3 regions of the Mesorhizobium silamurunense genome follow, and region 2 is predicted to be linked to each of the others. Evidence: predicted binding sites of a transcription regulator. Region 2 holds the regulator's gene; each other region holds the start of a gene.

Region 1 (2,271 bases), on a different contig from region 2:
CGTCCGCCAGGCCGAGCGGCAGTTCGAGCTGCAACTCGGCATGCTCTTCCAGATGCGAGACCGAGATCGCCAGCAGCGAGATTTCCCGCTCGCCGGGATGAGCGGCGAGCACGCCGCGCACCAACTCCTCGGCGATTTCGGCGAGCATCGTGGTCGCCTGGATCGGCTGTTCCAGCGTCACCGAACGGGTGACGGCGCGCATATCGGCGAAGCGCACGCGCACCGTTACCGTGCGGCCGGGCCGCGCCTTGGCGCGCAGGCGGCTGGCGACGCGGTCGGCGAGATGCAAGAGCGTCGGCACGAAGACGCGTGGCAGCGCGGGCTTGCGGCCAAGCGCGGATTGCGCGCCGGCGGAATGGGCGCGGCGATGCGTCTCCAGCCGGCGCGGGTCGCGGTTCCAGGCAAGGGCCGCCAGCTTCTGGCCGGCGGCATGGCCGATCAGCCGCTCCAGCGCGCCGCTATGCGTGCGCGCCAATTGCCCGATGGTCTCGACGCCGATCTCGGCGAGCCGCGCTTTGGTTGCCGGGCCAACGCCCCACATCAGTGACACCGGCAAATCGTGCAGGAATTGAAGCTCGGTGCCGGGCTCGACCACCACCAGCCCGTCGGGCTTGGCCACCTGCGAGGCGATCTTGGCGAGATGCTTCGTCCGCGCCACGCCGATCGAGATCGGCAGGCCAAGCTCGGCCTTCACGCGGCTGCGGATTCTTCCGGCAATCTCCTCCGGCGAGCCGAACAGGTGCGTGCAGCCGGCGACATCGGCAAAAGCCTCGTCGATCGAGATGCGCTCGACCAGCGGCGTGAAATCGTCGAGCACCTTGATCGCGGCGTCGCCAAGACGCTGGTATTCGCCGAAGCGCCCGCCGACGAAGATCAACTGCGGACAGAGCTCGCGCGCCTTGCGGCCGGGCATGCCGCCGCGCACGCCAAAGACCTTCGCTTCATAGGAGGCGGCGAGCACCACGCCGCCGCCGACCGCGATCGGCTTGCCGCGCAGCGACGGGTCGAGCAACTGCTCGACCGAGGCGTAGAAGGCGTCGAGATCGGCATGCAGGATGGTGGCGGCTGAAGCGGCGTTCGTGGCGGGCATCGCGCGCGCTCCCCATCTCCGGCCCGATACCGCGCCGCAGCATTAGTAAAGACTTTTGTAAGAGGTGTTTACCAGAACATAAAGAGAACAAAACCGGTCTCTTGTCAAGCCGTCGCGCCGGACAGGAGAACGTTTGCAACCTCGTGCAACCGGTAAGCTTGGAGCAGGTTGTATGCGACGCCGAAACTGGCAATCTCCCCACAAATGGGGAGATTACGCGCTCAGGCGCTCCGCCAATCGCCAACCGTCAGCTATGCCGGTTTGGCGTATTGCTCGGCGCTGAGCACCTCGATGCACTGGAACGGCTGATTGCCTTCCACCCAGGCGTCATGGCCGGGCGGGATGGTGTAGGACGTGCCGGCCTCGAAGGTCTTCTGCGTCCCATCGTTCATGCGCACGGTGATCGTCCCGGACACGACATAGCCGACATGCGAGACCTGGCAGCTGTCGGTCTTGACCACCGGCTTCACGCATTCGGACCATCTCCAGCCCGGCTCCATGTTGAGCCGCCCGAGCGTGTAGCCCGGCAGCCGCACGATTTCGACGCGGGTCTTGGCGGGCGAGCGGACCTCGTCGGGATCGTTGTGCGACTTGGATTCGAATTTGGTGACGTTCATTGGCGCTTCGGCCATGGCATCCTCCCATTTCCAAGCGGAGCCCGACGCTGCGATCGTCGGTGACCGCTGCCGGTTTTATATGTCTTTCAATGAGCGATTGCTAATGTAATTGCCGGGTGCAGCGGGAAATCGATTTTGTCGCGTGAGCTGTATTGCAAGCACGTTCTGCCGGTGATTTGCTGTTTCTTGCGCGGGCACTACGGTGACTGAGTGGCCACCCAATTTCTCGCCCCACTGGGGACAATCGCATGAACCCTCGGCAGGTGAATTGCGCCAATGGCGTCGCCGCAAGGCCAAGCCCCATCCACGACAATTCGTCTCGAATTCCGCTTGCGGGGGCGCTTCCGCCGCACCGGTCGAAACCGCCATAGGCGAGGCGCAAGCGGGGCGGGCAAGAAGACCAGAAAAACCAGGGAGGAAGTCGATGCTCAATCAAGCCATGCCATTGGATCCGCGTCCGCCGGCCGTCACCGCCCGCCGCACCCCGCTGGCGCTCCGTCAGTGTTGCGACAGCTATGTCTGTCCGGTCTGCGACCAGATTGTCGAACTGACGGATTTCCGGCA
Region 2 (2,271 bases):
CGCGGCTTTGGTCAAGAAAGCGGTCTCAGCAGGCGCCGATATCATCGTCACTCTCGGCGGCGCCTCGGTCGGCGACCACGACCTGATCCACGACGTGCTCACCGGCGAAGGCATGCAGCTCGATTTCTGGAAGATCGCCATGCGTCCCGGCAAACCGTTGATGTTTGGCCGGCTTGGTAACATCCGCTGCCTTGGCCTGCCTGGCAATCCGGTGGCGAGCCTTGTCTGCTCGCAATTGTTCCTGAAGCCGCTTCTGGCGCGGCTGGGCGGCCGCAATTACCGACAGGACATCCGCACCGCGCGGTTGGCTGCCGCGATGCACGCCAACGATCTCAGGCAGGACTATGTGCGGGCCGTCGTGCGCGAGGAGGCCGGACAGTTGGTCGCGACACCGTTTGGCATCCAGGATTCCTCGATGCTGAGAATGCTTGCCGAGGCTAATGGCCTGATCGTGCGTGAGCCCTTCGCCCCGGCGGCGGAAGCCGGCGCCGAATGCAGCGTTCTGATGTTACGCTGAACAAAACGTCAACACATTCACTAAACTTTAAACGGTTGCGGAACACAACTGGAACAGATAGTGTTTGTTCTGGGTTTGTTTTCTGATTCTGGTTTCAGAACCCATGGGGTCGCCATGCTGACGCGCAAACAACATGAACTGCTGATGTTCATCCATGAACGGCTCAAGGAAAGCGGCATTCCGCCGTCTTTCGACGAGATGAAGGAAGCGCTCGACCTTGCCTCGAAGTCCGGCATCCATCGCCTGATCACGGCGCTGGAAGAGCGCGGTTTCATTCGCCGGCTGCCGAACCGGGCGCGCGCTCTTGAAGTCCTGAGGCTGCCCGATTCGATCGCGCCCGGCCTCAATGCGGCGAAGAAATTCTCGCCGAGCGTCATCCAGGGCGGCCAAGGCAATCTCGGCCGGCAGATCAAGCCTGCGGCGCCCTCGCGCACGCCTACGCCCAGCAATGACGACGACGCCGTTTCGGCCGTGTCCATTCCGGTTATGGGCCGCATCGCAGCGGGTGTGCCGATCGATGCCATCCAGCACCAGACGCATTCGATCACGGTGCCGCCGGACATGATCGCGGGCGGCGAGCACTACGCCCTGGAGGTCAAGGGCGACTCGATGATCGAGGCGGGCATCTTCGACGGCGATACGGTGATCATCCGCAACGCCAACACGGCTAGCCCCGGCGAGATCGTGGTGGCCCTTGTCGACGACGAGGAAGCGACGCTGAAGCGCTTCCGCCGCAAGGGTGCCTCGATCGCGCTCGAGGCCGCCAACCCGGCCTATGAGACCCGCATCTTCGGTCCCGATCGCGTCAAGGTGCAGGGCAAGCTCGTCGGGCTCATCCGCCGCTACTGAGTGGCTGGCTGCGTGGTCTGTGGCTTCTCAGGCTTCTTGTAAGGCGCTAACCCTCTCGCCTCGCGCGAGTAGCGCCGCTGTTCGTGCCAGGGGCGGTACGGTTTTTCGACGGCATATTGAATAGTTGGTCGCGCCGTCGCCGATTGCGGGTCGAAGAAGACGGCAGCACTGCCGTCACGCGCAAGCTGGCGCTTGGTGACGACGAGAATGCGCGGATCGCGGCAAGGATTGTAGGCCGTTGCGTCATTGATGACGATGAGGTCGGCGAAGCCGCAGGCCGGGCGAGCGCTGTTGCGATTTTCCGCCAACGCGACGATCGCGCCGGATGGGTGCCGGCCAATGCAGAGATCGCTCGTGCAGTAAAAGGGCGATCCCGGCGGCAGGTCGACGGGGTCGGCAATATCCAGCGCGCCTTTCGCAAATGTCTCCGGCGGCACGATTGTTTCGGCCTTGAGCGCGCGTTTCCAGTTCTCGGTGGTGAACTCGTTGGAGCGGGCACGGTTGACGGCGAGCTCGCCGCCGCCGATCGGCATGGCCACCAGATGCGCATCCTCCGAGATCAGCAGGTCCGGCGTGCGCACCTGCGGGATGGTCAGCAAGGCCGCGACTGCGAAAGGAATTGCGGCCAGCCTGAGCCAGGTGGTCGCCATAGTGCCGATGACGAGCGCGATCGTCGCCAACAGCACCGAGTGGATCGAGATCAGCCCCACGGCATCGACCGGCGACCATTCCGAAATGCACGCCGAGATCGCGATCATCGCCGTCAGGCCCTTGCCCATCACGTAGAGGAAAGGCCCGTCGAAGCCGAAGGGCATCATGACCGCGCTGGCGACAGCGAGGAACATCACGACCGTGACGATCGGCATGATCGCCAGATTGGCCAATAGGCTGAGTGGCGAGACGCG
Region 3 (2,271 bases), on a different contig from region 2:
GGCAGTTGCCTTACATCGCGCCGGCTTCGTCTTCGAAGCCGTCGTCGCCGCCTTCGGAGCCGCCATTCTCGAGGAATTTTTCCGCGATCAGCCCGGCATTCTGCCTGAGCGCCAGCTCGATCTCGCGTGCCGTATCCGGATTGTCGCGCAGGAACAGCTTGGCGTTCTCGCGGCCCTGGCCGAGACGCTGCGAATTGTAGGAGAACCAGGCGCCCGACTTTTCGACCACGCCGGCCTTGACCCCGAGATCGACGAGCTCGCCGGTCTTCGACACGCCCTCGCCATACATGATGTCGAACTCGACCACCTTGAAGGGCGGGGCCAGCTTGTTCTTCACCACCTTGACGCGGGTCTGGTTGCCGACCACCTCGTCGCGATCCTTGACCGAGCCGATGCGGCGGATGTCGAGGCGCACCGAGGCGTAGAATTTCAGCGCGTTGCCGCCAGTGGTGGTTTCCGGCGAGCCGAACATGACGCCGATCTTCATGCGGATCTGGTTGATGAAGATGACCATGGTGTTGGAGCGCGAGATCGAGGCGGTGAGCTTGCGCAGCGCCTGGCTCATCAGGCGGGCCTGGAGACCCGGCAGCGCATCGCCCATCTCGCCCTCGATTTCGGCGCGCGGCGTCAGCGCCGCGACCGAATCGACCACCAGCACGTCGATGGCGCCGGAGCGCACCAGCGTGTCGCAGATCTCCAGCGCCTGCTCGCCGGTGTCGGGCTGCGAGATCAGGAGGTTTTCGAGATCGACGCCGAGCTTGCGGGCATAGACCGGATCGAGCGCGTGCTCGGCATCGACGAAGGCGCAGATACCGCCCTTCTTCTGGGCTTCCGCAACCGTGTGCAGCGCCAGCGTCGTCTTGCCCGAGCTTTCCGGCCCGTAGATTTCGATGATGCGGCCGCGCGGCAGGCCGCCGACGCCGAGCGCGATGTCGAGACCAAGCGATCCCGTCGGCACGGTTTCGATCTCGACGACCTGCTCGTTCGCGCCGAGCCGCATGATCGAGCCCTTGCCGAAGGCGCGCTCGATTTGCGACAGCGCCGCATCCAGAGCCTTTGATTTGTCCACTGCCTTATCCTCTACAAGCCGCAAAGTATTCTGAGCCATGATACATCACCCCTTGGTCGTCAATGAAGGCCGGACAATCCGCGATCCCTGACATTTTGTACCTTTTTTGTTCTCACTTGGCAAGAGGCATCAAACTACTGAAAACCAATCGATATCCGGATTTGTTCTATTTTTGTCCCGTCATGGCTGGATTTGCGCATACCCTATTTGGTCCAGCCTGGGCCGATTGCCTGGTCGATCCGAATCGCAGCCCCGATTGCGGGGCGATGCGCGGAAACCTAGTGTGCGCACGCGAACAATCAACAAAGGTCCACTCCGAGGCATGCCGACATCCCCAAAAATCCTGGCGCTGGGCGGCGCCCATATCGACAGGCGCGGCCAGGTGTCGGGCACCTATGTGCCCGCAGCGTCCAACCCCGGCGTCATGCGCGAGGATGTCGGCGGCGGCGTCTTCAACGCGCTGCGCAGCATGGTGAAGCGCGGCGTGTCGGCCTCGCTGCTTTCGGTGCGCGGCGGCGACGCGGCGGCCGAGACCGTCGCAGCGGCGATCGCCGGCGCCGGCATCGCCGATCTTTCGGTGATATTCCTCGATCGCACGACGCCGAGCTACACGGGGCTGATCGACACCGAGGGCGAGCTGATAGTCGGCTTTGCCGATATGGGTCTCTACGACCTCGCCTTCCCCAAGCAGATCCGCCGCGCCAAGGTGCGCGAGGCGATTGCCGAGGCCGACGCGATCCTCTGCGACGCGAACCTGCCGACAGCGGCGCTCGAGCGCCTCGTCGCGCAGGCCGGCGGCCGGCCGGTCTTCGCCATCGCCATTTCGCCGGCCAAGGTGGTGCGGCTGGCGCCGCTGCTCGGCAATCTCTCGCTGCTGTTCATGAACCGCCGCGAGGCGGCGGCGCTTGCAGGCGCCGACATGTCCGGCCAGGATCTTGTCAACGCGCTGAAGCGAGTGGGGCTGGCAGCGGGCGTGGTCACGGCCGGCAGTGCGCCGGTGCTGGGCTTCGACGAATCCGGCGTCTTTGCCATCGACCCGCCCGCGCCGCGACGGGTCGCCGACGTGACCGGCGCCGGCGACGCGCTGACCGGGGCCACAGTTGCCGCGCTGCTGCGCGGATTGCCTTTGCGGGCAGCGCTACGCGAAGGCGTTGCCGCGGCGACGCTCGCCATCGAGAGCGCCGAGGCGGTGCCGTCCTTCA

Evidence for each region. Region 2 encodes LexA, which represses DNA repair genes until DNA is damaged. Its sites were predicted from a motif close to TGTTCNNNNTGTGTTCNG; they were not measured.
Region 1: dinB (DNA polymerase IV) is a predicted target of LexA. The motif match lies at 1,163-1,180, and genes of this name have one in related genera.
Region 3: recA (recombinase RecA) is a predicted target of LexA. The motif match lies at 1,232-1,249, and genes of this name have one in related genera.

What each region holds. Positions count from the first base shown of each region.
Region 1 is NZ_LPVS01000087.1:19,471-21,741, reverse strand. It holds gene dinB (DNA polymerase IV) at 1-1,090, opposite strand, end outside; gene AU465_RS25180 (cupin domain-containing protein) at 1,342-1,722, opposite strand; gene AU465_RS25175 (hypothetical protein) at 2,132-2,271, shown strand, end outside.
Region 2 is NZ_LPVS01000027.1:190,536-192,806, forward strand. It holds gene AU465_RS06800 (molybdopterin molybdotransferase MoeA) at 1-517, shown strand, start outside; gene lexA (transcriptional repressor LexA) at 632-1,366, shown strand; partial or broken gene AU465_RS06810 (ComEC/Rec2 family competence protein) at 1,360-2,271, opposite strand, start outside.
Region 3 is NZ_LPVS01000082.1:75,451-77,721, reverse strand. It holds gene recA (recombinase RecA) at 11-1,108, opposite strand; gene AU465_RS24100 (carbohydrate kinase family protein) at 1,392-2,271, shown strand, end outside.